3 regions of the Desulfovectis peckii genome follow, and region 3 is predicted to be linked to each of the others. Evidence: riboswitches for the same ligand, from Rfam matches in the RefSeq annotation. Region 3 holds a riboswitch; each other region holds the start of a gene.
The links. A riboswitch is a leader RNA that binds a small molecule or an ion and turns the genes downstream of it on or off. The one in region 3 is predicted to bind molybdenum cofactor.

Region 1: another riboswitch for molybdenum cofactor. It lies ahead of pruA (L-glutamate gamma-semialdehyde dehydrogenase); the one in region 3 lies ahead of modA (molybdate ABC transporter substrate-binding protein).
Region 2: another riboswitch for molybdenum cofactor. It lies ahead of ACZ5NG_RS08935 (ABC transporter substrate-binding protein); the one in region 3 lies ahead of modA (molybdate ABC transporter substrate-binding protein).

The regions. Positions count from the first base shown of each region.
Region 1 is NZ_AP042409.1:1,902,998-1,913,928, reverse strand. Features, by position in the region: gene ACZ5NG_RS09460 (glycyl-radical enzyme activating protein) at 1-319, shown strand, start outside; gene hypD (trans-4-hydroxy-L-proline dehydratase) at 325-2,682, shown strand; gene ACZ5NG_RS09450 (methylated-DNA--[protein]-cysteine S-methyltransferase) at 2,746-3,267, shown strand; gene ACZ5NG_RS09445 (5' nucleotidase, NT5C type) at 3,264-3,845, shown strand; tRNA gene ACZ5NG_RS09440 (tRNA-Thr) at 3,881-3,955, shown strand; molybdenum cofactor riboswitch at 4,270-4,388, shown strand; gene pruA (L-glutamate gamma-semialdehyde dehydrogenase) at 4,652-6,199, shown strand; gene ACZ5NG_RS09430 (substrate-binding domain-containing protein) at 6,291-7,259, opposite strand; gene ACZ5NG_RS09425 (alkaline phosphatase family protein) at 7,665-9,683, shown strand; gene ACZ5NG_RS09420 (MFS transporter) at 9,904-10,931, shown strand, end outside.
Region 2 is NZ_AP042409.1:1,797,871-1,808,801, forward strand. Features, by position in the region: gene ACZ5NG_RS08895 (non-canonical purine NTP pyrophosphatase) at 1-237, shown strand, start outside; gene ACZ5NG_RS08900 (SIR2 family protein) at 234-1,028, shown strand; gene ACZ5NG_RS08905 (HAD family hydrolase) at 1,049-1,699, opposite strand; gene cls (cardiolipin synthase) at 2,089-3,531, opposite strand; gene ACZ5NG_RS08915 (hypothetical protein) at 3,823-4,374, shown strand; gene ACZ5NG_RS08920 (cell wall hydrolase) at 4,476-5,219, opposite strand; gene ACZ5NG_RS08925 (DVU0298 family protein) at 5,319-5,957, opposite strand; gene ACZ5NG_RS08930 (DUF1444 family protein) at 6,118-6,906, shown strand; gene ACZ5NG_RS08935 (ABC transporter substrate-binding protein) at 6,925-7,809, opposite strand; molybdenum cofactor riboswitch at 7,905-8,021, opposite strand; gene ACZ5NG_RS08940 (S-layer homology domain-containing protein) at 8,751-9,833, opposite strand; gene ACZ5NG_RS08945 (anti-sigma factor domain-containing protein) at 9,858-10,931, opposite strand, start outside.
Region 3 is NZ_AP042409.1:1,293,688-1,304,618, reverse strand. Features, by position in the region: gene ACZ5NG_RS06465 (Crp/Fnr family transcriptional regulator) at 1-387, shown strand, start outside; gene ACZ5NG_RS06460 (hypothetical protein) at 635-931, shown strand; gene ACZ5NG_RS06455 (aryl-sulfate sulfotransferase) at 992-2,857, shown strand; gene ACZ5NG_RS06450 (NAD(P)/FAD-dependent oxidoreductase) at 3,048-3,959, shown strand; gene ACZ5NG_RS06445 (thioredoxin family protein) at 3,982-4,290, shown strand; gene ACZ5NG_RS06440 (amino acid permease) at 4,700-6,097, shown strand; gene ald (alanine dehydrogenase) at 6,360-7,499, shown strand; gene ACZ5NG_RS06430 (YmaF family protein) at 7,533-7,868, opposite strand; molybdenum cofactor riboswitch at 8,312-8,426, shown strand; gene modA (molybdate ABC transporter substrate-binding protein) at 8,565-9,386, shown strand; gene ACZ5NG_RS06420 (ABC transporter permease) at 9,367-10,134, shown strand; gene ACZ5NG_RS06415 (ABC transporter ATP-binding protein) at 10,127-10,798, shown strand.

The DNA.
Region 1 (10,931 bases), 610 kb from region 3:
TACCGGTGTGTCTAACCGGATGATTATAGAGAACTTAAAAATGCTGGCTGAAAACCAGGCGCGTATTATTGCCCGCGTGCCGATTATTCCGGGCATAAACGATGATCAAAAAAATATCAATGATATCGGCGAACTGTTAACTTCACTCAAACTAAATGAAGTTCACCTTTTGCCCTACCATCGGGCGGGAACCGACAAATATCGACGGTTAAACAGAACATACCTACTTCCGGACCTTAAAGAGCCAACGGCAGCATATATGGCTGTTTTAGCTAATCAATTACAGAAGTTTGGTTTAACAACAAAGATTGGAGGCTAAAGCGTATGAATGAAAGAGTGGCGGAATTAAGAAGACGCAGTTTGGAAACAAAACCGTATATTTCCGGCGAACGGGCAAAGCTGATCACTGAATTTTACCGTAACTGCGGTTATGAATCAGCACCCATCAAACGAGCGCTGGCCTTTAAATATCTGATGGAAAACAAAGCCATTTGTATTAATGAGGGTGAATTAATTGTCGGTGAGCGGGGACCGGCTCCCAAAGCGGTACCTACTTATCCCGAGCTGTGCTGTCACAGTTTAAAAGATTTGGATGTTTTAAACAACCGAGAGAAAATCAGTTATACCGTGGATAAAGAAGTATACGAACTTTACGAAAAAGAAATAATTCCCTATTGGCGCGGCAAATCCATGCGGGATATTATTTTTAAGGAACTGCCGCCGGAATGGCATGCAGCTTATGAAAGCGGTATTTTTACCGAATTTATGGAACAAAGGGCGCCCGGCCACACTGTGCTGGACGATAAGATTTACCGCAAAGGATTTTTAGACTTTAAAAAAGACATTCAAGCCGCTTTGGATAACCTGGATTATTTGAATGATCCGGAAGCTTATTACAAAGAGCAACAACTTAAAGCAATGCAAATTTGTGCCGATGCCATTATTACTTTTGCTAAGCGGCATGCTGAATTGGCTCGGCAGTTGGCAGCCAGGGAAACTGATTTAAACCGTAAAAAAGAGTTGGAGCAAATTGCCGAAATATGTGATCACGTACCGGCTAATCCCCCCCGCAATTTTTGGGAAGCACTGCAGGCCTACTGGTTTGTGCATATTGGCGTAATTACCGAGCTTAACACTTGGGATTCCTTCAATCCCGGACGCTTAGATCAGCATCTTTATCCGTTTTATAAACAAGGGCTGGCCGATGGTACACTGACTGAAGAGAAAGCTAAAGAACTGTTGCAGTGTTTTTGGATCAAATTTAACAACCAGCCTGCTCCGCCCAAAGTAGGGGTAACAGCTGAAGAAAGCGGCACGTACACCGATTTTGCCAATATCAACACCGGCGGACTGAAAGCAGACGGTTCAGACGGGGTTAACGATGTTACTTACTTGATTTTGGATGTCATTGATGAAATGCGCTTGCTGCAGCCCAGCTCCAACATTCAACTGAGCAAAAAGAATCCCGATAAATTTTTAAAACGGGCGCTGCGCATTATCAGAAAAGGTTGGGGGCAGCCGTCAATATTTAATGCCGATGCGGTAGTGCAAGAACTGTTGCGTCAGGGAAAATCCATTATTGACGCACGCAACGGCGGCACCAGCGGCTGTGTGGAAACAGGTGCTTTTGGCAAGGAAAGCTACATTTTAACCGGCTACCTTAACTTGGTTAAAATTTTAGAAATTACGTTAAATAACGGCATTGATCCCCGTACCGGTAAAAAAATCGGCTTAGAAACCGGTATTCCTGAGAGCTTTAACAGTTTTGAAGAACTGTTTTCCGCCTTTGAAAAGCAGCTGCAGCACTTTGTTGATATCAAGATAAAAGGAAACAACATTATTGAACGGCTTTATGCCGATATTATGCCTGCTCCCTTTTTATCCATAGTAATTGATGACTGCATTGCTAAAGGTAAAGATTACAACGCCGGCGGTGCCCGTTATGACACTACTTACATTCAAGGTGTGGGATTGGGCAGTTTAACCGACAGCTTAACTGCTATAAAATACCATGTTTATGATCAAAAAAATATAACCATGGCGGAGCTGTTATCAGCTCTGAGCAACAATTTTGCCGATAATGAAAAACTGCGCTTAACTCTGGTAAATAAAACACCTAAATACGGCAATGACGATGACTATGCCGATGACGTGTTACGCATGGCCTTTGAAGCTTTTTATAACGCAGTAAACGGGCGCAAAAATACCAAAGGCGGTGTTTATCGCATTAACCTTTTGCCCACTACCTGCCACGTTTACTTTGGCTCCGTACTGGGGGCAACCCCGGATGGGCGCAGGGCATGGCAGCCCCTTTCTGAAGGGATTTCTCCGGTACAAGGCGCAGATCGGCGGGGGCCAACCGCCGTGTTGAAATCCGCTTCTAAAATTGATCACTTACGTACCGGCGGCACTTTGTTAAACCAGAAATTTACGCCGCAGTTACTGCAGAGCGACGAAGGTATTGATAATCTTGCCCATTTGGTGCGCGCATACTTTAACCTGGACGGCCACCATATTCAATTTAATGTGGTTAGTGCGGAAACACTGCGGGATGCGCAAGCCAATCCGGAAAAATACCGGGATTTAATTGTGCGGGTAGCAGGCTACAGCGACTATTTCTGCGACTTAAGCAAAGCACTGCAGGATGAAATTATCGCCCGTACGGAACATACAACCTTTTAAACAATCGTTTTATGGGGCGGTTACCGCACCGCCCACTAACTTTCTTACAGAGGGATTACTGCCATGAAATATCAGCTAATTAAACTGACATCCGGTTGGATCGGCGTTGCTTGGTCGGATATTGGGCTGTCTGCTTTGACATTACCTTTTGCTCAGCCTGCTCAAGCAATGGTGACACTGATAGATTACCTGCAGCTAAATCCTGAAGACCTTTCAGAAAGTGATAACGTTAACAGCTTAATTAATGAGCTGACAGTCCAGCTGAACCGCTACTTTGCCGGTGACAAGTGCCATTTTAACTTTCCCGTTGATCTTACCTGGGCGACACCTTTTCAGCGGCAGGTACTGCAAGCTATTCAAAAAATTCCTTATGGTCAAACCCGTTCGTATAAACAAGTAGCGGAGATGATCGGCCGTCCTAATGCCAGTCGGGCAGTAGGTAATACGTTAGCCAGAAACCGTGTATTACTGGTGCTTCCTTGTCATCGGGTAATTAAACAAGACGGCAGTTTAGGCGGTTTTGGCGCTAGCCCGGCTTGGAAAGAAAAACTGCTTAAAATAGAAGGAGTAACAATAAAAAGATGATTATCGGATGCGACTTAGACGGCACAATTTGTGACAACTTACCTTTATTAGTTGATTGTTTAAACAAATATACCGGTAAAAACATAACCCTTGAGGATATCAGGCAGTATGATGTCACCAAGACCTTTCCAATTACCCGCAAACAATTTATCAGTTTAATGAGTGAGGCAGAGGCGGAAATTATCACCAAAGCGCCGTTAATTAAAGAAGCCGATAAATATTTGCAGCAGTTGGCCGGTGAGCATCAAATTCACATTATTACTGCCCGCAATCCGCGGCTTAAAGAGCTTACCGCTGCTTGGCTGAAAAAATATCAACTGCCCTATCATGGCTTGCACTTGTTAAACAGCCATGATAAAGTGGCGATCTGTCAAAAACTGGCTGTAGATGTTATCATTGAGGATAACTACCATAATGCCCTGCAGCTGTCAGCAGCCGGATTTAAGGTAATTTTGTTTAATGCTCCACACAATAAACATTCGCCGTGGGTTGGTCCGCGCTGTAGCAGCTGGCGGGAAGTATATCAAACCATTACCTGTGGCTTTCAAAGTATAAACACGCTATCCCTTGACATATAAAACATTAAAGTTTAAAATATAATCTGCTGATAACTGCCGAAGTAGCTCAGCGGTAGAGCAACGCACTCGTAATGCGTAGGTCGAGGGTTCAAATCCCTTCTTCGGCTCCAAGTATATCAAGGGTTCCGGCGTTTTGCCGGAACCCATTTTTTTAGCTGTGACAATCCCGTGACAATCTGGCTTTTTAGGCGTTTTACCCCGCAAACCTTTTGTTGCAATATCGGCCGCTTTTGAAGGTGTAACCAAACACTCAAGGCCATTTTTTAGTTATACTGCACTTGCGTTTTTTTGAAATGTCTTGCATTTTAAAGAAAAAAGGATTATTAAAGCTAACTGTAGAATACTATATTTCGTGACCCGCCAAGCTTGAAACCGCCAATATTGGATTTTGGTTTCAGCTTTTCTGTTATTTTCAGAAGTATAATCAAAAACTTCTCTCCGAGCCAAATTACCTAAGGCTTATGCTATGGTTTTTGGCCGATAGGGTTAACTGGGAAACCGGTTAGCCTTCCGTGTTTGAAAAGGAGAGCATTTGCCTTCCCAATGGGATAGGGGTTGGTTAGTGCTGTCCTTTTCAAGGGGGTACTGACCAACCCCTTTTTCTTGAGAAAGGCAGGTGACGTTGTTTATATCAGGAAACTTTTTGATCTTACGTGCAGGTTTTGGAGACTGAATTGATTTAAAAAACACTTAAAAGAGTACCGGCGATTTTTCTGAACGGAGATATAGGAATTTTGATCAGTATCAACAAAATCTTTTAGCTTAATCTGCTAATTTAAAATTTAGTTATTCGAGGTGACAGTAAAATGATGATAGAGTTTAAAAACGAACCCTTTCAAAATTTTAATGATCCGTCAGTTGCAGATGAATTTAAGTCAGCATTGAAATTAGTAGAGTCTAAACTAGGACAATATTATCCGATTGTCATTAACGGCAAAGAAATTGAAACAGAAGAAAAAATTACATCCATTAACCCGTCCCGGAAGGATCAGGTTGTTGGTTACGTTGGCAAAGCAACGGTTGAGTTGGCGGAACAAGCCATAAACAGTGCTGAAAATGCCTTTGGCATGTGGTCGAAGGTTAGTCCTGAAGTGAGAGCAGGTATGCTGTTTAAGGCTGCTGCCATCATGCGGCGGAGAAAAAATGAACTTTCCGCTTGGCTGGTTTATGAATCAGGCAAAAACTGGGCGGAGGCTGATGCAGATACAGCCGAAGCGATTGACTTTTTAGAGTTTTACGGCCGGCAGATGTTGCGTTTGGCAGAACCCCAACCGTTGGTGGCAATTCCGGGGGAACAAAATGAACTGGTATACATTCCCTTAGGCGTAGGTGCGATTATTCCGCCTTGGAACTTCCCGTTGGCGATTATGGCCGGGATGACGGCGTCAGCTGTTGTGGCCGGAAACACAGTAGTACTAAAACCCGCCAGCAATACACCGGTAATTGCGGCGATCTTCATGGACATTTTAAAGGAAGCAGGCTTACCTGACGGTGTAGTAAACTATCTGCCGGGAAGCGGCGGGGTCATTGGTGATTACCTGGTAAGTCATCCCAAAGTAAACTTTATTAATTTCACCGGTTCTAAAGAAGTAGGATTAAGAATTAATGAATTGGCCGCTAAAACCGTTAAAGGTCAGTACCATATTAAGCGCGTGATCGCCGAAATGGGCGGTAAAGACACAATAATTGTTGATAGCAGTGCTGATTTAGAAGAAGCGGCTGCCGGCATTGTAACCTCTGCTTTTGGTTTTCAAGGACAGAAATGTTCTGCCTGCTCCCGGGCAGTTGTAGTAGAAGACGTATACGACAAGGTAGTTCAACTGGTAGTTGAAAAGGCAAGTAAATTAACTGTAGGGGAGGCTGCAGAAAATCATCCGGTTGGTCCGGTGATTGATCAAGCTTCTCTGGATAAAATTAAGTCATATATAGAAATTGGTAAGAAGGAAGGCAAGCTTCTGCTAGGTGGAGATACACTGGAAAGCTTGGGCGGTTATTATGTACAGCCGACTATCTTTGCTGACATTCAGCCTGATGCGGTAATAGCACAAGAAGAAATTTTCGGGCCGGTGCTGGCATTTATCAAGGCTAAAGATTTTGATCAGGCTTTAGAAATAGCTAACAACACCGAGTATGGGCTTACCGGTTCGGTATATGTACGGGATCGCGTAAAACTGGAAAAAGCAAAACGTGAATTCCATGTAGGTAACCTTTATTTCAACCGCAAGTGCACCGGTGCTTTGGTGGGCGTACATCCTTTCGGCGGATTTAAAATGTCCGGAACCGATTCCAAAGCCGGTGGCAGAGATTACCTGTTGCTCTTTACACAGGCTAAGGCTATTTCAGAAAAGTTTTAAGTAAATATTAGTATCCGGGGCGCATCGCCAACTACTAAAAAGTAGTGCTGATGCGCCCCGACTATTTATCGAACAGTTACCGGTTGGTTTGCTACCCCGTGATATCTTCTATATCTTTGCCGGCGGCAGGGATAAACAAAGGCTCACCATACTCTTCTACACCGTAATTACCGATTATTCGTTGAGTATGCGGATTCACCATAAACTGAACAAAAGCTTCGGCACACTGTGCATTGATGTCGGCAAACCTTTCCGGGTTTACTTGCATCACATGATAAATATTTAACAACAATGGGTCGCCGGCTACTAAAATTTCTAAATCAAGATTTTGTCTTTGAGCCAGATAAGTGCCCCGATCTGAAAGTGTATAACCCCCCTCTTCCGATGCCCGCTTAAGGGTTTCCGCCATGCCGGCATTGGCCTGCAAATACCAATCACCTTCAGGTTCTATCCCCGCTCTTTCCCAAAGGTTGAGCTCTCTAAGATGGGTACCGGAGTAATCCCCGCGGGATACAAATGTCGCCTCGTGTTGGGCTATTTGCGCCAAGGCGCTGGCGGCACTTTCCATGTTTCTGATGTTTGCCGGATCTTCCGGCGGGCCAACAATAATAAAATCATTATACATTACCAATTGGTAGTTGGTGAAATAACCTCTTTCCACATAACTTCTTTCCAGCTCAGGTGAGTGAGTTAATAGCACATCCACCTCACCCTTTGATCCCATTCCTATAGCCGATCCCGAACCTACTGAGCTAACGGTAACGGAACAACCGGTTTGCCTTTCAAATCGGGGAATTAACACATCCAAAAGCCCGGTATCTACTGTGCTGGTTGTGGTGGCTAGTCGCAGTTCATGTTTCGGGCGGCACGGTACACATATCCGATCGCCGGGATAAATTTCGCAGGGATCCGGAATATGGGGATTTGCCCAAATTAATTCATCCAAGCTAACACCGAAGCGGCGAGCTATGCAATACATGGTATCTCCGGCAGTAACGGTGTATTGACATTGAAACCCTGACGGACATCTAATGGGTCGACGGCAGCCTGATGAAGACATGATGTAGGCACCTCCATGCAGTTAAGGAAATGTTTTCATGTATTATGATATGGCGCAATGCAAAAATGGTGAGAAACTGCACGGAGAGTTATATAAAAAACCAAGGGACTTCTTTTGTTTAAGCAGAGGTCGTTTAGTTTTTTGTGAGCCGATGGAAGATGTTTATCCACGAAAGTTACTTTTAAATATTCCAAAAACGAATATCTGCATTCCAATCCTGATATAGATAGTGTTCTAACAATCACATTAATATTAAGTTAACAAATCAAAATGTTTAAATTTTATATTGTTTATCGATAAACATAACTTTTTAAGATTTTTTGTAATAAAAACACTAAAAACTAACTCAACGGTTACCGGTAACCAGCAACCTTTCAGTTTCTACAAGGAGGTACTGGTTGAAAAATGCAAAGGAAAGCACTAGCTAATAAAATTTTGATACTGGGCGTAGACGGAATGGATCCGAGACTTACTCGCAAATATGTGGACGAGGGCAAAATGCCCAATGTTAAAAAATACATTGAAAGAGGGGCATGCAGAGAGGATTTAGTCATGTTAGGCGCTCATCCTACAGTGACCCCTCCAATGTGGACAACTTTAGCTACAGGATGCTATGCCAATGTACATGGTATTACCGGTTTTTACAGAGCATCTGATCGGGGCTTGGATACGATTGAATACAATATGGATTCAAGAAATTGTCGTGCTGAGCCTCTGTGGAATGTTTTTGCTGAAGCGGGCAAAAAAACTTTGGTTTGGCATTGGCCGGGTTCTTCTTGGCCTCCAACTTCAGATAATCCTAATTTAATGGTTGTGGACGGGACTGCTCCCGGCAGTGTAGGAATGGCAGTGGCGACAGTGGATAAAGAATTTTTAGTAGGCGCAAGTGTTGATATAAAAGAGCTCAGATACGTTCCCCAAGGTGCGTCAGATGCCATAGCACCATGTGTCGTGGAAAACATGAAAATTGAAAATGATGAAGATATGCAGTCTATGGACGAATGGAGTCAGAAGTACCTAAAAAGATTAATTCTGAAAATGAGTCAAAAAGAAAGTGCGGCAACAGAACTTCCTATTGATATGCAGCAATCTCCTATTAAAGAAGCTACCGGTTGGGAAAATGCTCCGGAAGGGGCAAAAGAGTTTACCATACTATTTTCAGGTGGCTTGTTAAGATATCCGGCGTTAATTTTGCGCAATGAAGACGGAATATATGATAAGGTCGCAATATTTAAGAATAAGAAATCAGCGGAACCAATTGTGGTGCTTGAAAAGGGAGTTATGTGCCGTGAGGTTATTGCAGAAGCAATAAAGGATGATGTCAGATATAGAGCTAATCGCAACATAAAACTTTTAAACCTTGAGCCGGATGGCAGCAAGTTGACCATTTATGTTTCTGCTGCAATGGATACGGAAAATGACAGTGTCTTCCATCCGAAAAGATTGTTTAAGGAAATAATCGAGAACGTAGGTTATATTCCTCCTACTTCATATATAGGCTGCCAGGATAAAACCTTAATTACCGATTGTATGTTAGATAATTGGTACGTATCTGCTGATTGGCAAGCCAAAGCTATCCTGCATTTGATCGAATCAGAGAATTTGGATGTAGTATTCTCTCACTTCCATAATGTTGACCTACAGGGACATAAATTTGTTAAACACTTAGCAGATAAGGAATTTAACCGTCATCCCCATGAGGTCTATGCAAAATTCATGGAAGATGTATATGTGCAGACAGATTATTACCTTGGAAAGTTTATACACCTTTTAGATGAAGGGTGGACTATTCTAATTGTTTCCGATCATGGCTTGGTTGCATCTAAACACGATCTCCAGTTTTTAGGTGATTGTGGCGGCGTTGAAGTAAGACTGATGCAGGAATTAGGCTTTACAGTCCTCAAGAAAGATGAGAATGGCAATGAGCTCCCTGAGATCGATTGGTCTAAGACAAAAGCGGTTGCTGTGCGAGAATGTAATATTTACATCAATTTGAAGGGCAGGGATCCTGAAGGCATTGTAGATCCGGCCGACAAATATGAGCTGGAAGAAGAGATTATAACTGCATTATACGGTTATAGAGACAAGAAAACAGGTAAACGTGTGGTTTCAGTTGCTCTACGTAACAAAGATGCGGTACTGCTGGGTTATGGTGGCCCGGAATGCGGAGATATCGTTTACTGGATGGCAGAAGGGTACAACTTTGACCATGCCGACAGCCTCTCTACAACTTACGGAGAAAGCAATACTTCCGTTTCACCGATTTTTATAGCTGCAGGACCGGGTCTCAAAGAAGGTTTTAAAACTGATAGAATCATTCGGCAGGTTGACTTTGTACCAACAGTAGCGGTCTTGGGCGGGGTACGGATGCCTGCCCAGTGTGAAGGGGCACCGGTTTATCAGATATTGGCTGAAGAATATTAATTGCCTTTCCACTTTATTAAAGGGAATATAGAAAATTCTGATATTGATAAATAAAAAGCTTGAAAGATAGCAAAAATTAATCACCTCTATAGAGCAGTGGGTAGAAAGTTCACCCATTGCGACTATAGGGGTGATTTTAAAAAAGCTCTTGATCTAAAACGAACAATACTCATTCTATCGTTTATCAAAAACATTTATCTTACGAAGTGAGGTTAAGAATATGACCAGTAAAGATTTGAATAAAGCGATGGATGAAGCGAAATTAAGTAAGGAACATTTCAAGTTTGTGATTATACTTGCTTTAGCATATGCATTTGACCAGCTTGACCTATTTACCTTCTCTTACGTTGCTCCTGCACTGACAAATTTCTGGGGCGTTTCTCTGGATTGGATCGGCTTAGTTAACTCCTTTACTTTTGTAGGTATGTTAATTGGTTGTTGGATTGGGGGGTGGTTATCAGATGCTATAGGTAGAAAGAAGGCATTCTTGTTTTCAGTTGTTTTCTTCTCAACATTTTCTATATTAAACGGTTTGGCACCTAACCAAGGAATCTTTTTAATTACCAGAACATTGACCGGTGTTGGTGTCCTGTCTATGGTTGTCGTAGCAATGGTTTATATTACAGAAATCCTGCCGGCTGCCTCAAGGGGAAAATGGCAGGCGATAGCTGTAGGTATAGGTACACTGAGCATACCGATAGTCGGTCAAATTGCTCAAGCAATTGTACCAACCGGTCCAAATGCATGGAGGGTTATATTTTTCATCGGCGGATCAGGCATCTTCATCTTTTTCCTGGCCCTTTCCTGGTTAAAGGAATCTCCACGTTGGCTTTTTAGCAAGGGTCGATATGAAGAAGCAGTGAAAGTTATTCGTGAGTTTGCGCCAGATGCGAAATTAGACATCAAAAATGAACCGATCATTGCTACAGAAGATAACGTTATTCAAAAAGATAAAAGATCCCTAAAAAGAACTTTAGAGATAATAAAAGAGTTATTCAGTAGAAAATACGCTCGCAAGAGTGCGGTACTGATCACCATGGTTTGCTGTATTACGGTTGGCTACTTTATGTTCTTTGGCTGGATGCCTACATTACTGAATGAATACGGTTTCTCGCTGGAAGATGCTTTGTGGATGACAGCTTTAGTAGCATTTGGCTGCCCCATAGGTTGCACGTCCGTTGCCCTTGTATCGGATAAGGGCGGCAGAAAAGTTCCTATGGTAATATTCAGCCTGATAATCGGTGTATT
Region 2 (10,931 bases), 500 kb from region 3:
ATTGGTTACTGCGACGGACGAAAAATTTACGTTTTTGAAGGAAAAATAAACGGTACTATTGCTCATGAGCCGCGGGGCAAGAACGGCACCCAGTGGGATCCGGTGTTTATTCCTGAGGGAGAAAGCCGCACTTTTGCTGAAATGCAGCCGGAAGAAAAGGCTAAAATCTCTATGCGCCGTATTGCGGCTGACGCTTTTAAAAGTTTCCTCATGAACGGTAGGAGGGCTCAAGGTTGAAAATATTAGATGAACTTGCTCAGGAGATTAAAGAAAAACGGATTATCCCCTTTGTGGGAGCCGGCTTATCTAAAAACCTCGGACTGCCGGGATGGGAGTCTTTAGTTCAGAAAGTAGCCGAGGATTTAGATTACGACCCGGAAGTAATACTTACATACGGTGATTTTCTGCAAATAGCGGAATATCACATTATTAAATACGGCAGCAAAAACCGCATTGCCAAGTTGGTTGACCGCAACGTGCGCGCTGTAAAGTATGATATTGGTTCTTCCAAGGCCCATGAGTATTTGGTAAAAATGAACTTCCCGACTATTTACACCACTAACTTTGATGAAGCGTTGGAAGAAGCTTTTGAATATCACGGTTACCCCTACTGCCGCATTGCCACATTGGACGATATTCTTTGCGCCCAACAAAACGCCACCCAAATAGTAAAGTTTCACGGCTGCTTAGATTATGACGAAACGCTGGTAATTAGCGAAACAGACTACTTTAACCGTTTAGATATGGAAGGCCCGATTGACATTAAGCTGCGTTCGGATTTATTAGGCAAGACGGTGTTGTTTTTAGGTTACAGCTTTCGGGATTTAAATGTACGATATTTGTGGACTAAGTTATTTAAAATTATGCAGTCGAACTGCAAGGCGTATATGGTAACAATGCTGCCCAACCCGGTGTTTGAAGCAATTTACGGGAAGAAAGGAATGCGTATAATTTGCCTAAACTCAGATAACCCCGAGCAGGATATTGTAGATTTTCTGCACGAGTTATACATTCGCGTCAAAGAATGATTTGTTTAGCCGTTTAAGGGTTAACCATTGCTAAGAAGGGCAATGGTATCATCCAGTTCGTCCCAGTTGTCTATAATGGCATCCGGCCGGTGGTTTTCCATGGTTTTTCGGTCGGCAATGCCCCAGGTTACGCCAATCGATTTAGTTTTGGCCCCTTTGGCCGCCATAATGTCAAAGGGTGTATCGCCGATGTATACAGTTTGCTCAGGCTGACGGTTTAATTTTTTCAGCGCGGCCAAAATCGGATCCGGCTGGGGCTTATGCCTGGTAACATCCTGGGCACCGATCAATAAACTTATGTATTGATTTAGCTTTAAATAGTCAATGCTTCTTTGGGCAACCGCGGTACTTTTGGAAGTAACCACGCCCAGGGTAAAGCCTTGTTTTTTCAGCCTTTCCAGCATTTCTACGGTACCGGGGTAGCACCGGGTATGGCGATCGTGCTCTAAAGCGTAATAGTGCTGATAAAGTTTAAAAAATTCCGGCTCTCTTTCTTCCCCCACAAAATGTGTACCGGTATCTTTCAGTGAACGGCCTACCCAGCTCATCACGTCATCGTTTCCCCAAGGTATATTCATTTCTTCAAAAACTCGCTTGAAAGTTGAACGGATTAAGGGTATAGAATCAACCAATGTGCCATCCAAATCAAAAAGTACGGTATCAATTCTCATATTTTACTCAACCTGCCATTTTTAAAATCAAAGTTCAGTATAACATAAATAAGGGTGTAAGGCAAAAAGTGCTTGTAATAAGTGCAAGTGAGATATGTTGCAGTAAACAGGACTGTGGTAGCGCCAAGGCATTTATCTACGCAAACACGCCGGCCTTATAATTGAACGAGCTCCGCCGCCTCCGGGCGCCTGCGGAACTCGCTGACGCTCAAACAGTCCTCGGCGCTAATCCTTCGGCGGCGTCGCTCTTTGAATTAGCCGGCTAATCGTTTGCTCCGATAAATGCCTTGGCGCCTGCACGGAATGTGACATTTACGAACACAGGTAGGATGAAACCCCGCCCATATACCCCTTACAACTAACTAACCTATTTTCCAACTTCCCAACTGTTATAATATGGGAGCCAAAAGGCGGGCAACTGATTCTTTTATCTTAATCATTACCGACCGTTCATTGTATGCCTCCAGGGTTATTTCCCGGCTTTGCTCCACATCCGCTAAAAAGATGTCTTCTAACTTTTTGGCGGTTTGGGTGTCATAAATTATGGCGTTAACTTCAAAGTTGTATTGAAAGCTGCGGAAATCAAAGTTGGCACTGCCGACGGAAGCAATTTTACCGTCTACCACCATTGTTTTGGCATGCATAAAGCCGGCTTCGTACAAGTAACACTTTATGCCGTACTTTAGTAATTCGCCGATGTAATAAAAGGTTGCCCGGTAAACAAATTCGTAATCCGGCCTGCTGGGGATCATCACCCGCACGTCAATGCCGGACATCGCCGCGCTTTTCAGTGCCGTCAGCATGGTTTCATCCGGTACAAAATACGGGGTTTGAATGTAAACTCTTTTTTTAGCGGCATATATCATGGTTATATAATCGTTTTTTATCTGCTCCAGTTCGGAATCCGGTCCGCTGGCAACAATTTGAATGCCGATATTGCCGCGACCGGCAATTGTCGGGAAATAGTCGGAATGGAATTTTATTTTATTTTCCGCCGCCAAGTTCCAATCTAAGATAAACCTAAGCTGCATGTCGTTAACGGCACTGCCGGTAATTTTAATATGGGTGTCCCGCCAAAAGCCCATCCGCTTATCCAGCCCCAAATATTCGTCGCCGATGTTAAAGCCACCGATAAAACCTACTTTTCCGTCAATAATTGCCAATTTGCGGTGGTTGCGGTAGTTTAAGCGGATGTTGAGATAGGGAATTTTTGACGGAAAAAAAGCAGCGGTCTCTCCTCCGGCTGCGATTAACGGACGAAGAGCTTTTTTAATGCCTAAAGAGCCTATGTCATCGTATAACAGCCTTACCTGTACCCCTTCTTTAGCTTTAGCGGCCAGCAATCTAATTATCTGATTCCCCAAACGGTCATTTCTGACAATATAATACTGTAAGTGGATATGGTGCTTGGCATTTCTGATACAGTGGAACAAGGCGTCAAATTTCTCCTGGCCGGTGGTATAAATCTCTATTTCGTTATCCTGAGTAAAAAGGGCCTGGCTGCTTGTTAAGTTAAGGTGGATAATTTTTTGATAGTTTTTTACCAGCGGGTCTTTGTAATTTATTTCCCCCTTCTTAAGCTGTTTTCTCTGTTGTTGAATGGTGTTTTCGATCGCTACGATTTCTTCGCTGCGCAATTTGTATAGTTTTCGCCGGCCAAATTTTTTACCCAGCAGCAGGTACAGTATAAAACCCAAAACCGGTAAAAATAACAGTACCATTAGCCATGTCCAGGTAGCGTTAACGTTTTTTCTTTCAAAAAATATAATGGCTATGGCAAAAATAATGTTTAGTACAATCAAAATGGCATACAAATAATTTAATAACTCCATAGCATTAAGCACACCTCATATTTATGCTTTTAAAAAACATTCCCCGTAGTAGTTTCTTGATTTGTATTTGGTATTGTTATAAAAGGATCAACATTAATTATACTGCTTTTTTAAAATAAAACCATATATATGCACTTACAAATATTATCATTAATACGGCAAAATATTTAAATTTACCACAAAAGCTTATCAATAAAAAGTTAAAAACCTTGGCGGTATTTTACATTGACCTTAAAAGTGCTCAAACTTTTGGTATAATATTTAAGTCAAAAAAAAACAGGAGGAAAAATAATGAAACAAAGCCCTAATAAAGAATATGTGCTTAAAATCGGGATTGGTACATCTAATATAGACGGTGAAGATTACGCCACTATGATGCTTGATCACATTGATTTTGACAGCTTATTAAGAACGGCAGCTGTTTTTGAATTAATTAAGCCTACTTTACAACCGATAACAAATGAGTATCCCATGTTTTTCGGCGAACCTACCGAAGTTATGGGTGAGGACAAAGAGCTCACGGTATCTATAAAAAAAGTCAAAAAAATTATCACCATCAGTATTGTCAGTAAATCTACCTTAGATGAAATTTTAGAACATGCCGATGAAAAAACTATCAAAAACGTGCAAAAAAGCTTACCAAGCACTTTTTTTGAGTTTAACAAAGATAAAAAGTACTTTGAGCAGCAAGCTACCATGGTTTACAGCGGGATTTATAAAGACGCTTATCGCAACTTTTTGCAGGCATATGAGGAAAAGGGGTTTTATTACATCATTTTGGGGGATAACGGCAAGGCAATGCCCGGTGTGCAGGTAATTAAACGGGATTTAACTGTGGAATGATAACAAACAAAGGACTGCAGACACAAGCAAGCGCTCGTGCCAAAATAAAATGTAGGGCGTGTCGCTAACTACTAAAATAGTTTTGCTACACGCCCTCATGTTTAATAATAAAAGTTGTGCCCACCAATAGTGGTCATGTACTGCCGGTTGTTCGGAATCCAAAAGTTTTGGGACTTACTGGGATTTAAGAAGTATAGTGCCGAACCAACCGGCCTTTGTCCGTTGGCTGCCGCTTCTGCCGCCCGCATGCTTTCCGCACTGGGGGTGTTGTAGATAGTACCGTCAATTACCGGTGAAAACTGCGTATACCCGTACTGCTTGTCAAATATTACCCCATAAACAGTGTTGGGAAATTGGCTGTGATTAACCCGGTTAAGAATAACATTGCCCACGGCAACCTTACCGATAAAAGGTTCGCCCCCGGCCTCAGCCTCAATAATTCTCGCCAGCCAATAGATATCATCGCGGCTTAAACCGCGGTTTGCCGGCTGATAGCTTGTCCTGCGGGCAGTTTCCACAGCTGTGCTTGTAGTTTGTGCAGCAGCCACTTGCACGGCTTCTGTTTGATTTTCCGTGCTTTGATATTCAATTTTTTCTGTTGCTTCTTTCTTTGGTTGTTCAGTGGTTTCTTTCTCTTGCTGTTTTTCGGTTTTCGCTTCTTTTTCTTCTTTTACGTCTTTTGCCTTTTGTTTTGTTTTTTGTTGTTCTTCAGTTAGTTCGTTAATTACCAGGTTGGGTTGGTTTTTTTCATTTTGGTTATTGGGAATGTTAAGTAATAGAGTAAAAAGACACACTACCAATATGGGAAGACTGACTAATGCTGTAATCTTTACCTTGCGATTCATCTTCTTTCCTTTCTACCCAGTTAGTCCTCTTGATTGGCAATATTATTATAAGACATATTCACTGTTAAGGTAAGCTGTAAATACTGGTTGACCGGCCAATTATTTAGCTAATATAGCATTATTAGCCAATTCGCCCACGGTTTTTTGTTGCAGTTCCCCTTGCAGGTAAATTTTTATTACCTGCGGATCATCCTTTAGCATTTCCAGTTGTTTAACTGCACCGTCAGCACCGATTTGTCCCAACGCCCAGGCGGCATATCCTCGAAGCTCAGGGTTACTGTGCTGCAGGAATTTTTCAATCTTAGGTACTATATCATACAGGCATGAAATCTTCCCTGCCAGCCGACCGATACCCCACAGCATTCCTTTTTGAAACAGTTCTTCATCTAAAGCAGCGTTAATCATGATGGGTGCAAAATCAGCATATAAATCCGGCCGGTTAAATATTATTTCGGCAACAGCCGCCGGTGCCGACCGGCAGTTGGCCCCCGATTCATCACTCATTGACCAGATAAACCGGCGGATAACATTGAGCACCCTTTCCGGATCTTTATCGGCAATAGCAGCACATACAACACCTAAGGCTTCTATGGCCCGCCAGTGCAGAAAATCGTCACTGCTGTATGTAAGCCGCACTATGTGGCGAATGACCTTACTGCTGTTTTCTTCAGCCAGCGCCACCAATGCTCGGTGGTTTCGGACGCTTACCAAGGTTAAAACTTTCTGTTTATTAGGCAAAGATTTGCACCCCCTGCAAATTTTAACATGCGTTTTGGAATAGACGCAGTAAAATCAGTTATCATTTTAAATATTATAAACCATATATCTTAAAACCTGATTAATAAACTAATATCGGCTACGCATATTATTAAACATACAATATTCCGAGGTGTTATGTATGACGCTCAGTCGAGAAGGCCTTGTTCAAAGGATATCAGAAATAGTAAAAAATGCTTTGTCCGACACGATCATTACCCCAACAGAAAATTTCTCATTACATATAGAACGCAAAAACTACTGGATAGATCTTCATTTGGGCAGTATTTATGAAAATTATCTTAACTGTCCGCCGGATGTACGCAATAAGTATTTAGAGGAGGTTATGCAGCCGTTTATTGAAGATTTATCAAGGGGCAGAAGTGTTAATGCCGAAGATATATTGAACAATAAAGAGCGCGTTTACCCTTTGGTGGTAGGAGCCAATGATTTTCACCATAATTTTGTGTCCCTTTCGCTGGCTGAAGAGCTGCAGATGATTTACGTTTATGATCAAGGTTTACGTTTCTTTTTTATTGAAAAACCGCTGTTAACCGATATGCAAATGGATATTGAAGAGTTAGATAAGCTGGCACGTAAAAATTTTTACCGGGATATGGATAAACCGCTTTTAGTGCTGGATAAAAAACGCGGCATATTAGGCTACAAGTACTGGGATTCTTATGATTCAACGCGGTTGCTGTTGCTGCAAAAAAAATTTGCCGGCATTGAAGATTTATTAGGAGAAGATGTGTTAGTGATGATTCCTTCGCGGGATTTATTGATGGTATTTGCTCACCGCGATCAAGCGGTGTATAACCGCATTAAAATGCTGGGGCATTCGCATTTTATTAACAGTACTTATCCGGTAAGCAAGACAATTTATAAACTGGCAGCCGGCAGGCTGATAAAATATGACGGTGCGGAATAAATCCGCACCGTCTTTAAATTATTTACCTGCCATAACTTCTTCCATTGTTTTGCCGGCGTCAGGGAAGAACAGCGGCTCTCCGTATTTGTCTACGCCAAATTCAGCAATTACATTTTGCACTTCTTCTGAAACCATAAAATCTACAAAAGCTTTGGCGCCTTCAGCGTTAACTTTTTCATATTTGTCGGGGTTAACTTGCATTACGTGGTAAATGTTCAACAGTTCCCCGGCACCTTCTACCATAATTTCTAAGTCCGAATCATCTTTGTGAGCCAGGTATGTAGCCCGGTCGGTAAGTGTGTAAGCCGATTTTTGGTTGGCTACTACCAAAGTATCACCCATTCCGCTACCGGTTTCCTGGTACCATTGACCGGCAGGCTCTATTCCGGCTGCTTCCCAAATGGATAATTCTTTCTTATGGGTGCCGGAATCATCACCGCGGGAGACAAATATGCTTTCACTTTCAGCAATGGCTTTGAAAGCTTCCGTTGCTGATGCGGTTCCCTTAATACCGGCCGGATCATCTGCCGGACCAACAATTATAAAGTCGTTATGCATGATCAATTGGTAATTGACTACCGTTTCATTATCTACCAACGGTTTTTCCGCTTCGGGAGCGTGGGTTAAAAGAACATCAGCTTCGCCTTCTTCACCCATAGAAAGGGCTTTACCGGTACCTACTGCCACAATTTTCAGGTTGTAACCGGTTTGTTCTTCAAACATCGGCTCTAAAACATCCAACAAGCCGCTGTCTTGGGTACTGGTGGTGGTTGCTAAAATTACTTCTTCCTTTGCCGGTGTATCTTGTGCTTGCTCCTCTTGTTCGGCAGGCTCTTGAGCTTGACAGCCGAATAAGAACATTACCAACATAATGGCGGTAAACACTGATAACAGTTTTTTCATCATTTCACCCTCCTAAATGAATATGGTTATTATCCCCCAAGAAGCATAAATTTAAAACGACCAAACCCGCTGTACAAGGATTTGGTCATGTTATGCCGAGAAAGACCATCCCTCCTTTCCACACCGGGAGGCACACCGGTTTCCCAGTATGCCCTATCGGCCTGAAAACCTTAGTTACCCTTAGGTTATCAGGCTCGGAGCATTATTATTATCTTTTTTAGCTATTTAGGTTATTCTAGTTAATCTATGAAATTCCTGCCAAAATTTTAAACAATCAGACAATTGGGTATCCAATAACGACAATCGGGAAAACCTACAGCGATAAATGCAGTAGACAGTGACGCCTGCATATAACAGGCATGGAAGTTTAAATGTCATTAAGTAAAAGGGAAGGGCGTGTCGCAACCGTTAAAAGGTAGCTTTCGACACGCCCTTTTTGTGGTGAGCCCATAATGACCTGCGCTACAGCTACTGCACATCTCTACACAGCCTAAGGCAACCTGGCGGCTGCAGAAGACCGTTACAAAACATACAGTAACCTTTGTCTCAACCGGCAAAGGTACCTAAGAAGCCTGGAGAGATCTGGCGACCAAAACAGACCTCCGCGCAGTTCAGCACCAGCACCAAACTGCTCGGCACCTGGGCCGATCTCAGCTCGACCGGTTAACATGCCTTGTGACCGTAAGGCAATCGTTTTAAGACTGCAATACAGCCTGCCGACACATTAAACGATCTTCCCGCCGGCTAATATTGAGCCAAAACAGGACCCAATATCAACCTTTGGCCGACCATACGCAGAGCTTTAATTTAAAACCCTACGACAGTCTTGGCTCAGCCATTATGAACCCGGTAAGTATTATGCCCGCTGCAAAACTTTTTATACGAAATATAAAAAAATGGGGTGAAGCTTGAACTTTTATTCAAGCTTCACCCCTGCTTTGTTACTTCTTACTTGTGCTAAACTGCCAGCTAAAACCGTCAAAATTATTACCCTCTTTGTCTTCAATAATGTCGTCGGCAATTTCCACTTCGTAGTCGCAGTCATATTCTAATTCATCATCTAATTCAATAATCAACTTGTTACCGTCAATTTTTACTTCATCTATATCTAACTCTTCATCGGTAGTTTGATTGTAAACAGTAATACCCTTTAAAACGTCATCCATGTCTTTAACCGCATAGATATTCATGTTAAACTGCACCAACAGTTGGTCTAATTCAACATCGACATCATTTTGGCCGTCTTTCGGGATTAATCTTTTTACTGTCAATTCTTCCTTATCTTCATCCTCTTCAATAATTACCTTTACCGGGTCGTCGTCTTCTTCAATGACAACTTTTTCAAAACCGTCACATGCTCTGTAAAGAAGCAGTACTGCCTCTACCCGTTTGAGCGGGTCTTGAGGACCAAGATACCACTTGCCTCTGTCCTTGTAACCGCCAAGCAGACCGGCATCTACAGCGGTAGCGACATAAACTCGCAAATTTTTTGATACTTTATCCGCATCTTTATACTTAGCAAGAATTTTATCGGCTGCTCTTTCGCTCACTAAATCTAAACCTTTAGCCTTGACAATGGCTACGGTAACATCTTCACGTACCGCTTTGTCCTTAGGGTAAAAGTACAATTTTCCGTTATAGCGAAATCCGGTTAAGTACTCTTTAGCGGTTTCAATGTTGTTGAAAAACATATTGCTTTTTGGTACGTCTACAAAGGTTTGGTTATAGTTGCCTTCCGATTTCAAACCCATCGAAAGTACCAACAGTTTGGCAAATTGCTCTCTGGTTACATGGTTATTGGGTTTAAAGGTACCGTCGCTGTAACCGCCGATAATTCCCAAATTAATCATTTTTTGCACTTCATGGTAGGCCCAATAATCCGGGGTAATATCTTTAAGTTTATGCACTTTCTTTTCTATTTGCTTATGCACTACCCAGCTCGGCGGATCTGCAAATGCCACACTGGATGCCAAAAGGGACATTACCAACGTTAATACTACTATTAAAGTAAACTTTCTGCCCATTAATTTTACCTCCCTAAACATTATTTAGTAACTTCCCTCTCTGCTTTTTCGCTTATCACTTCGCGAACTACTACTTTTATTGTCCAAAGATTTCTGCTTCTTTTTTTCAGTTTTCTGCTGTTTTTCTAAAGTCTTTTTGTGCTTTTCTTCTGTTTTCTGCCATTTTTCTAAAGTTTTCTGCTTCTTTTCTTCAGCTTTCTGCTGTTTTTCCAAAACCTTATGTTGCTTTTCTTCAGCTTTTTGCCATTTTTCCAATGTCTTTTGCTGCTTTTCTTCAGCTATTTGCTGTTTTTTCTTTTCGTCCGGCGATTTATGAGCTTTTATCTGTTTGGACCGCTCAAAGTGGTTAACATTTTGCAAATCCCTTTTCTCAGGTTTAGCAGGGTGATTATCCATGGTAAGCCCATAAGGCAGGTTCTTTTGCCGGTCAAAAGTTTTTGCGGTTAACCCCCGATCACCGACTTTTGCCTGTCCCGGAGGCATATCTCTCAACAATTGCTCGGTACGAAAGTCTTTCTGCCGTTCAAGCTGCCAGATGGCACTTTGGCGCACTTCATCTATTGTTACCTCTAAGCCTTCTTCACGGGCTTTTTTATATAAAAGATACTTACCGGTGGATAAGCCGGCCTTCTGCGCTTCTTCACGGCTTGCGCTGTCAATCTCTTCAATCACCACCCGAACAGGTAGCCGGTTGTTTTCAATCGGCCGGCTGATCATTTGCTTTATTTTTGCTTTATCTATTTCTGCCGCCTGTTTTTGATCAGTAACAGTAAGGGTAGATAACACTACATTATCCTGCTCGGTGCTGATATAACCTTCGCTAATTGCCCGGGCCACCAACTTAGAAATCGCCTCGGACAATTCAACGCCTTGAACATTTACTTCGGCAACCAATTTTTTACCGGCGGTGTCTAAACCTCGGGTTTCAGTGATGATCATGTTCTTATCTATGCCCAACTCAATACTGGGGTTGATGTCTAAAGCCACATAAGCCACTGCCTGTGCAGGCAAAAGGTAAAAGTGGGCCGGGACTAACAGCACCAACATAACTACTGCGGCGGCAAGCATTGTTCGCCCTAAATGGGGCAAGCGCCAAAC
Region 3 (10,931 bases):
TGTTATCGGATTCCTACCCAAATATTTCTGCAATATGTAAATAACAATCCGGAAACTTTAAAAGAATTGTTAACCATGGCGATGAAAGAGCTGCGCGAACTGGCTAAGTCTTTTCTGGCCCGACAGGAGGGAAAAGTGGCCAACCGCTTGTGCGCACAGCTGCTAAACAATGCCCGCCTAACCGGCGGCAAATTGGTTGTCAGCAAAGAATACAGTAAAAATGCGGTACTGGCCCGCTTTTTAGGCATACATAAAGTTACCGTTGCCAAAATTATCAGAGTGTTAAAAGAGCAGGGGGTTATTACCAAAGAAGGACAAAACATAATCATCCTCGATGAAAAACGTTTAACCGCCTATGCTAATGCTGAAGAAATAATTGAATACTAGAGTGCTAGATAATTAGGGGCTGTTGCTTAATAAACCTTTAACCCTTGGGCAACAGCCCCTTTTTTGTTTCTTAATCTAAAATTAAAAAAATTCAAGAACGGTAGCATAGGTTATTAGTTTGCGAAATTCAACTTTGCTATTATGTGCATGAAGGAACTAGTACATAGTTTTAAACCCTCAAGTACCGGCAAAATCATGACAAACAGCATTTAACAAGCCGGTTGATTGTAAAAGGAGGTAGTTTTAAGTGAATAAAACCATTAGCGCAAATGTCCCTGCAAGCATCCCGTCAAAAAACATACTGTACTACTTTCACTGCCTGGTTGGCATTGCCCTAATGTTCGGTTTTGGCATGCTGCACCCCTTTGGCGGCATTACCCAGCTGGGTATGCAGGTGCTAGGCGTTTTTCTAGGCCTGATTTACATGTGGTCGTTTGTGTGGGTAGAACCTGCCGACATCATCAAATACGGGCTTACAATTATTCTCACTACCTTTACCATCTTCCTATTTGTAGGTCTGCCGCTGTCAAGGTTGATATTTTAGCCTTGACGCGGTTACTAAAATAAATGCCCAAAATTATAAATCATAAAGGAGGAAGTAGATATGTCAGTACTGTTTAAGGAGTTTAAGCACATTATCGATCAACAGTATGAGGCAGAACAAGCGTTTTTGGCCGAGTACCAACAAGGGGAGTATAGCTTCGAAAACCCATATGTGAAATTAAACCCCTACTTAATTGCTCCGCTCACTGCCTTGGTAATGTTTAAAACCGCGGAACCGACGAGCGTAAGCATTACCGTGAAAGGCAAAGAAAAAGCCGGAGACATCAGCTTTGACTTTCCGGAAGCCACTGAACACGTTATTCCGGTTTACGGCCTCTATGCCGATTATGCCAACCAAGTAGAGTTAAAATTGGCCAACGGTAAAAGCAAGGTGATAACCATTCAAACCGAACCGGCACCGGAGGACGTAAAACCCGTTACCAAGATCACCACTACACCGGAGTATTTCCAAGACAACATTATGTTCCTCAGCCCCACCTCAAAGGCCATGACAGCCGGTTATGACTACCGAGGCGACGTTCGCTGGTATGGCACACTGAACTTTGCCTTTGATATTAAAAGAGTGAGAAACGGTCGGCTGTTAATCGGCACTCACCGCCTGCTGATGCCGCCGTATCATACAACCGGTATTTACGAAATGGGCATGATTGGCAAAATCTACAAAGAATACCGCATACCCGGCGGCTACCACCACGACCAATTTGAAATGCCGGACGGCAATCTGCTAATCTGCACTCAAGATCCGAAGCGCGGTACTGTAGAAGACATGCTGGTTTTGGTGGATCGCAAAACCGGTGAAATTCTCAAAACTTGGGATTACCAAAAAATACTGCCGACAGATGTGGGCGGTTCCGGCAGCCAGGACGAACATGACTGGTTCCACAACAACGCTGTGTGGTACGATGAAAAAACTCACACCTTGACGTTATCCGGCCGTCACCAAGATGCCATCATCAATATTGACTACGATACCGGAAAACTAAACTGGATTATCGGTGACCCGGAAGGCTGGCCGCAGGAAATGGTAGACAAGTACTTCTTTAAACTGGTGGGCGACGGCGACTTTGACTGGCAGTATGAACAGCATGCCTGTGTCGTTCTGCCCGACGGCGACATTATGGCCTTTGACAACGGCCACTGGCGGGCAAAAGTTAAAGAAAAATACGTACCGGCCAAAGATAATTTCTCACGCGGCGTAAGATACAGAATTGATACCGACAAAATGGAAATTGAACAAGTGTGGCAGTACGGCAAGGAGAGGGGGGCGGAATTCTTCTCTACCTATATTTGCAACGTAGAATACTACGATGAAGGCCACTACCTGGTGCACTCCGGCGGTATCGGCACATTTGAGGGCGAACCTTGCAACATACCACCGGTACAATACCGCGGCGAAGACGAGAAAAAATTAGAGTTGCGTTCGGTAACAGTTGAGCTGAAAGATGACGAAGTAGTGTACGAAATGGAACTGCCGGCAAACTACTACCGGGCGGAAAAATTAAAACTGTACTGCAAAGAAGATGTATTGACATTTGGCAAAGGTGAACTTTTGGGCAGCCTAGGCGTAACCGAAGAATTCACCACCATTCCGGAATTAGAAAATGGCGGCGAAGTGCCCGACAAATACGAAGTAAAACTGGGCTTAGAAACAGACCGCTTGGTGTTTAAAGGAAAATTTGAAAAAGGCCAATTAGTCATGGTTTTACTGGAAGGGGACACCACTCACGCCTACTTTGTACCCACCACCAAGCGCCCGTTCTTGGCCATGTGCGTAGGCACCTTCTTAGATAACGACGAACGGTCGGTAGAATTCCCGATCAGCAAAGAAGACATCCCCGGCGAATACAAAGTATCGGTAATTATTGATGACTATAAATACGATACCGGGGTAACCGTTAAATTTTAATTAACCATTTAACTAAAAAAGGGTGCAGTGGGACCACTGCATCCTTTTTGAATAAACATAAAATTTATGTGTTCTTTTTAACTAGATTTTTATTACGGTAGTATAGGTTATAACAGCTGCATTTAACACAGTGATATATTTTAAGTGTGGGCAAGTTGACTTTTGCTGATATTTACTTGGGGGGATTAAAATGGCATACGATGTGGCAATTATTGGCGCGGGCCCGGCGGGTATGACGGCATCTATTTATGCTGCCAGAGCCAACCTTAACGTGTTGCTGCTAGATAAACTGGCTCCCGGCGGGCAAATAGTAAACACCTTTGAAATACAAAACTACACCGGCATGGGCACCGTTAACGGCGCCGAGCTGGCGATCAAAATGTATGAACATACGCAGGAACTGGGCGTGACCTTTGATTACGGCACCGTAACCGAGATTCAATGTGAAGGGGATATAAAGAAGATCATTTGCGAAGAAGGTCATACCTTTGAGGCAAAGGCAGTAATTATTGCTACCGGTACCAAGCCCAGAATGTTGGGCATCCCGAAAGAAGCGGACTTTGCCGGCACCAGCATTAGCTGGTGTGCGATATGTGACGGGGCCCAGTATCGGGACAAAAAGGTAATTGTCATTGGCGGCGGCAACTCGGCGGTAGAAGAAGCCATTTACTTAGCCGGTTTGGCCAAAGAAGTAATTGTGGTCACACTGTTTAACCTGACAGCTGATCCGTCTGCCTGTGAAAAATTAAGAGCACTGCCCAACGTAAAAATATACGAGTACTACGAAAACATTGAGTTTTTAGGTGATGATAAATTTGAAGGTTTAAGAGTAAAATCCACCAAAACCGGCGAAGAACTTGTTTTAGAGGCCGACGGTGCTTTTGAATACATTGGCTTAAAACCGACTTCCGAGCCCTTTAAAAATTTAGGCATTGTTAACGAACAGGGCTATATTGAAACCGATAAATATATGGCGACCAAAGTACCGGGCATTTACGCCGCCGGAGATATCATCGACAAACACTTAAGGCAAGTGATAACCGCTTGCAGTGACGGGGCCATTGCCGCCCAATCTGTGGCCAAATACGTGGAAATTTTTTAAAATAATGAGGGGAGAGATCAACATGCCGGCCACCATCAGAGAAATTAGCCAAAAGGAATTAGATGAAGCCATTAAAGAAGGTAAAGTATTGGTAGAATTCTATTCCAAAAGCTGCGGACCGTGTAAAATGCTTAGCTTTGTACTGAAAGACGTAGCCAAAGAGGTTGAAGGGGTAGAAATACTGACTTTAGACTTTGACGAAAACAAAAAAGCGGTAGAAAAATATAAGGTATCCGGTTACCCCACCATGATTGTTTTCAACAACGGTGAAGAAGTAACCCGGTTAAAAGGACTGCAACAAAAACCAAAAATAGTCGAAATGCTGAAGTAGTTAATAACAACCTGGAGTTCCCATGCCGAACTCGGGTTGTTATTTTTTTATACCGGTATATGTCTAAAATCCGGTTATTTAAATTTTAACTAGGAAATTGTGTAGCTTATTTTTAAATTACTCCAAAAAAGGGCTATTTTACCGAATAAGGCTAAAATTTAAGGCAATACATGGAAAATCAAAGCAATTTGAAGAAAATTCATAAAAAAACTTAATTATTTAACGCATATAATGAAATTATTTTGTCTCAGAGTTAATTTTGGGGGCTTGTCAAATGTAATGAAAATTACAAATTTCTAATTTTTATATTATAATTAATTTGTCTAAATTATAGAAAAATTGTTAAACAAAACATGAAAACAATTTTTCTAAGATGAAACAATTTTCTAACTAACTGGGGAGGTACAATATGGCAAGCAACAATGAAAGTTTGCGGCGAGGGTTGGAAGAACGACATATTCAATTAATTGCCATTGGCGGTGCAATCGGTGTAGGTTTGTTTTTAGGTTCGGCAAAAGCAATTCAAACTGCCGGACCGTCGATAGTGTTTTCTTATTTAATTGCCGGAATAGCTATTTTTCTGGTAATGCGGGCATTAGGTGAAATGGCTGTATCCAATCCGGTATCAGGTTCCTTTACTACTTATGCGTATAATTACTTAGGCCCGCTGGCGGGTTATGTAACCGGTTGGACATATTGGTTTATGTGGGTTGTAACCTGTATGGCTGAGATAACCGCAGCCGGTATCTATATGACATTTTGGTTCCCGGATACGCCGCAGTGGATGTGGGCATTACTGACTTTGGTGGTTATGACAACTGTCAACCTGATTAACGTGAAAGCTTTTGGTGAATTTGAGTTTTGGTTTGCTATGATTAAGGTAATAACCATTATAGCCATGATTTTGTTAGGCTTGGGAATAATTATTTTTGGTATTGGCAACAATGGTGTGCCTACCGGGATATCTAACCTTTGGTCCCATGAAGGTTTCTTCCCGAACGGAATTGGCGGTACTGTAAAGGCATTGGTAATGGTAGCCTTTGCATACTTAGGGGTAGAATTAATTGGTGTTACTGCCGGTGAAGCTAAAAACCCGGAAAAAGTAATTCCATCAGCAATTAATAAAGTTCCGGTGCGGATATTGATATTTTATGTTGGTGCATTGTTAGTAATGATGTCAATTTTCCCTTGGAACGAAGTAGGCACTCAAGGCAGCCCCTTTGTACTTACCTTTTCTAAAATCGGTATTAAATCAGCAGCCGGTATTATTAACTTTGTTGTGCTTACTGCAGCACTGTCTTCATGCAACAGCGGTATTTTCAGTAACGGACGGATGCTGTTTAACCTGGCTTTACAAGGTAAAGCACCGAAGTACATTGCTAAAACCAGCAGAAATTCGGTGCCGTATGTGGGCATAATTATTTCTTCGGCGCTGCTTTTAATTGGTGTGTTACTGAACTACGTTATGCCGGCTGAGGTTTTTGTATATGTAACCAGTGTAGCTACAATCGGGGCGATATATATTTGGTCGATAATATTAGTAGCGCAACTTAAATATCGCCAATCTCTTTCGGCTAAAGAAGCGGCAAAATTAACTTACAAAATGCCATTGTATCCGCTATCTAACTATTTAGCATTAGGCTTTATGGGTTTGGTGCTTGTAATGATGGCCTTTGACGAAGCTACCAAAATTGCATTAATTGTCGGTCCAATATGGTTTGCATTGATTGTCGGCAGCTACTATGCATTTGGATTTAATAAAGAAGATCAAAAAAGTAATGTAGCAGCACCTGAAAGCAATATTTAAAAAAAATAAAAAATATTTTATTAATAACAAAAAAGCTGAAGCATCACGAGCTGAAGTGAGTGTGCTTCAGCTTTTTTAGTCGGTCGTAGTTAGTGGACCGAAAACCGTCTCTAAATTTAATGCGCTAAAAAAAATTATCCAATCAATTTAATAAATTATACTGCGCCGGCTAATAATAAAAACGTGTTGGTACAATTATGAACCCGGCTACTTTTGACGGCTAGCTGCATGTTAAAAATAAATTAAAAGGAGTGTTTAAAAAATGATTATTGGTGTGCCTAAGGAAATAAAGGCCAATGAAAACCGGGTAGCTATTACTCCGGCCGGTGTTGATGCAATGGTTAAAGCCGGCCACCAAGTGGTTATCGAAACAAATGCCGGTGTGGGCAGTGGATTTTCTAACGAAGAATTTACTGCTGCCGGGGCAAAAATTTTAAACAGTGCGGCGGAAGTATATGAAGCAGCCGATATGATTATGAAGGTAAAAGAACCGCTGAAAGAGGAATATGATTTATTTAAAGAAGGTCAGGTGCTGTTTACATATCTACACCTTGCCCCTGAACCGGAATTAACCCAGGCATTGCTGAAAAAGCGGGTTGTTGGCATTGCTTACGAAACCGTTCAGCTGCCCGACGGGTCTCTGCCGCTGTTGTCGCCGATGAGTGAAGTGGCCGGCAGAATGTCTGTACAAATCGGTGCTTTCTTACTGCAAAAGCATTATGGCGGTGCGGGGGTTCTTTTAGCCGGTGTGCCCGGTGTACCTCCCGCTAAAGTTACCATTGTCGGTGGCGGTATAGTTGGCACCAATGCTATGAAAATGGCAGTAGGTTTAGGTGCAGAAGTTACCATTTTAGATATTAATATCAATCGCTTGCGCTATTTAGATGATGTTTTTGGCTCACGTATCAAAACTTTAGCCTCGAATAGTTATAATATTGCTCAAGCCGTTAAAGAAGCCGACTTATTAATTGGAGCAGTGTTGATCCCCGGGGCTCGGGCACCTAAACTGGTTACCGAAGAAATGGTTAAGACTATGAAACCGGGCTCTGTGATTGTAGATGTTGCTATTGACCAGGGAGGTTCAGTTGAAACTGTTGACCGAGTAACCACCCATACTAATCCTACTTTTACTAAATATGACGTCGTACATTACAGCGTGGCCAACATTCCGGGAGCGGTAGCCAGAACATCTACTTTTGCCCTGACCAATGTTACTATACCCTATGCTTTAAAACTGGCCAACATGGGCTACAAAGCGGCAATAGAACAGGATCTGGCCTTAGCCAAAGGGGTAAATACAATTGAAGGAAGAGTAACCTACAAGGCAGTTGCCGAAGCCTTAGGCTTAGAGTACACCCCGTTAAATGAAGTTACTGCGGTACCGGAAGGATTTAAAGGTTAAAAAAGGCAGCCTAAACAGGCTGCCTTTAATGTTTTAACCGCTTGTTATTAATTTGAAAGGCCTGCGTACTGTTAATAAAACAAAAAACCCCGAGAGAGCAACGGGAAAATACGCCTTTCGGCAGTCAAAGCTATGGCAGCTTTTGGAAAAAATTGAGGGAGGTGCTGTACGATGCAATTCACAGAGATTTTTGGCTGACATTTTACATGTTGTCCTTATTTCATGATAATGGCTATTCCGATACGGTATTGCCGGTCCCGTAACACCGGGGTACATATGACAGTGACCGTCGTTGCAGCTGGTAGTGCAGATATGGTCATGTACATGACGGGTTCGGTTATTGTTGTCATTATCCCTCCATAATTTGATTTTGTATACTTTATGAAGGGTGTTAAAAAGAGTTCATAAAATTTTAAACCGGCCTCTTTTTTATTGCCATTTTTGTTGCCGCTTTAACGTGAAAGCAGCCCCTTTATTTCAAACTAATTGTTATAATTAGTTAGTAAATTATGTAGCTCTATTTATGACCTGCCAAAAACACCGTCCCCATGGCAGGGAACTAGGTTGTTTTCGCCCTTTGAATAATTGCACATCCTTGTACTATCCAAATGAATGTTCTTAAGTTTCTTCATTGCAGGTATTTATAACTAATTGTTCCTTAGCAAATTAAAACAACATTTATATTAAATTAGTATTATTGCATTGCAACAATTAGTAAATATAACACATTATTAAGTTGTAAATAAAATAGTAAAATTGCCACGAATAAGGGCAGGAAATTATATATTAAAATCGAATTAGGAATAAACAATTGAAAAATATTACTCCGAGCCTGCTCGCCCTGGTATTTAGGGAGGTCAGGCCGATAGGGTATATTTGGTAACGAATATGCCTCCCAATGCGGAAAGGAGTTATTTAACCAATAGCTTTACCTAAAGCTATTGGTTTTAGATCCTTATGTCCGCATTTTATGCGGACATTTTTTTTAGGGTGGGCGTGTTTGGAGTGGAAAGGAGGTTAACTTTTAATAACTGTTCTTAAAAAGAAAATAGGGGGGTTAAGTTTATGAAAAAATTTGTATCTATATTAATGGCCTTATTATTAGTTTGTACATTGGTGGCTTGTGGTAGTTCGCAAGAAGCGGCGGAGCTTCCGGCAGAAGAAGGTCAAGAATCAAATGGTAATGATTTGCGGCAGTTTGAAGGCCAGGAGCTAAATCTGTTTGTGGCAGCCGGTATGAAGAAACCTATGGATGAAACTATCGCGGCTTTCCAAGAAGCAAGCGGAGCAAAAGTAAATGTAAACTATGGCCCTTCCGGCGGCTTATATACGCAAATTATACAGAATCAACCTTGTGACCTGTTTTATTCCGCCGACTGGTGCTACATCGAAATGGTGGAGGAAGAAGGTAAGTTAGAAAAAGGCAGTAAATTTTTAAGCGATAATTTAGTGTTGGTAGTATCTGCAAGCGGCAAAGAGAAAGTACAATGCATGGAAGATTTAACTAAGCCAGATGTTAGCATGGTTGTTGCCGATCGGCAGGCGCCAATTGGAGTTTATACTGACAATGCCTTACGTGAATTAGGCCTGATGAATAGATTAGGTGACAACATTAAAGCTTATCCCAACACAGTTAACCAGGTAGCAATTATGGTTAAAGAAGACCAAGTAGACGCCGGTATTATATATAGCAGTGTTGCTAATGGAAACAATTTAGAGCCGGTAGAAACAATTGACGAAAAATACTCCGGTAAGATTATTTTCGGTGCAGCCGTTATTAAAGGCGGGAAAACTGAATTGGCCGAAGCCTTTATGAATTTTGCCCAAGAAAATGTATCCAATTTTGAAAAATACGGGTGGAGGGCTTATGAACAAGACGCTAATTAACGCCGTATTTCTGCCCTTATTTTTTCTGCTGATTGTATTTCCGGTAATAGCCCTGGTAATAAACCTTGACATGCAGGGTATTCAGAAAACATTGGCAGACAGCTATTTTTGGAACAGTGTAAGGAACACCATTATCGCAGCAGCGCTATCTTCAGCCCTTGCTGTTGTAGTTGCCATTGGCTTTGCCTATTATTACCTGTTTCATCGGGATTCGTTAATTTACCGCATTGCAAATCTATTTAACGATTTACCCATTGCACTGCCCCATACTGTAGCAGGCTTAGCCTTGTTGCTGGCATTTGGCAGAAAAACTTTGGGTTTTATCGGTGAAACCGGAGCAGCCTTTACTTTGTTTGCGGTAATTTTAGCAATGTTTTTTGTATCTTACTCCCTGGCCGCGCGCACTTTGGTATCGGGTGTGGATCGGATGGACAGAGAGGTTATTGATGTCGCCCGTACGCTGGGAGACAACACTGCTCAAGCATATTTTCGTGTAGTTTTACCGATGATGGGCGAAGCACTTTTTTCCGGATATATTTTAGGATTCTCCCGGGCGATTAGTGAATTTGCCGCAGTTATTATGTTCGGAGGCAACTTGCCCGGTTCTACCCAGGTACTGGCATCCTATGTTTTCACCAAGGTAGAGGTAGGGGAACTGGATATGGCAGTAACTGCAGCCGTTTTCTGTGTTTTACTCTCGCTGTTAATTTTATCAGTTTTAAGTATTAGGAGGGTAAAACATGCTTAAACTGGAAGGTATTAAAAAGAGTTACGGTAAAGAACAGATATTGGCTGGCGTATCTTTGCAAGTAGGCTCTGAAATTAAGGCCCTTATCGGCCTTAACGGAAGCGGCAAATCTACCTTGCTGAAAATAATAGCCGGAATAGTGCCATTAGATGAAGGAAAGATATGGATAGATGATGACGATGTTACAATGCTGCCACCGGAAAAACGTAACATTGGTTATGTTCCCCAGCACCCGGCATTATTTAAACACCTTACGGTAGAAGACAACATCCGTTATTGCATGCGTAACGGCAGAGGTACGGAAGAGAGCTTTCGAGAGGTAGTAAAACTATTAGATTTGCAAAGTGTTTTGTCAAAGAAGCCGGCAGAACTCAGTGGCGGTTACCAAAGCAGATGCAGTTTAGCCAGGGCCCTTGTTCCTAAACCCAGAATTATTCTAATGGATGAGCCTCTAAATGGGGTAGATGCAGCACTGAAAGAAAAAATGCTTCCGGAATTTAAGGAAGCTTTAAAAGCTTCCGGGGTGCCGGTACTATTTGTCACCCATGATGCCGCCGAAGCAGAATTGTTGGCAGAAAGTTTTGCAGTGATCGTTGCCGGGCGGGTAAATTCCTTGGTTAACTCTTCGGAAGCATTTAAATTAATGAGAAAGCAAGAAAATTAAAAAGTTTTAACAGTAACGGCACGGGTTTAATCCGTGCCGTTACATCTGTAAAGCCCATTCCGCTGACCATCTGACAACTTACTTTACAACTATACCGATGTTTCCGCATTGGCCGGTGCCTGCAGTTCTGCAA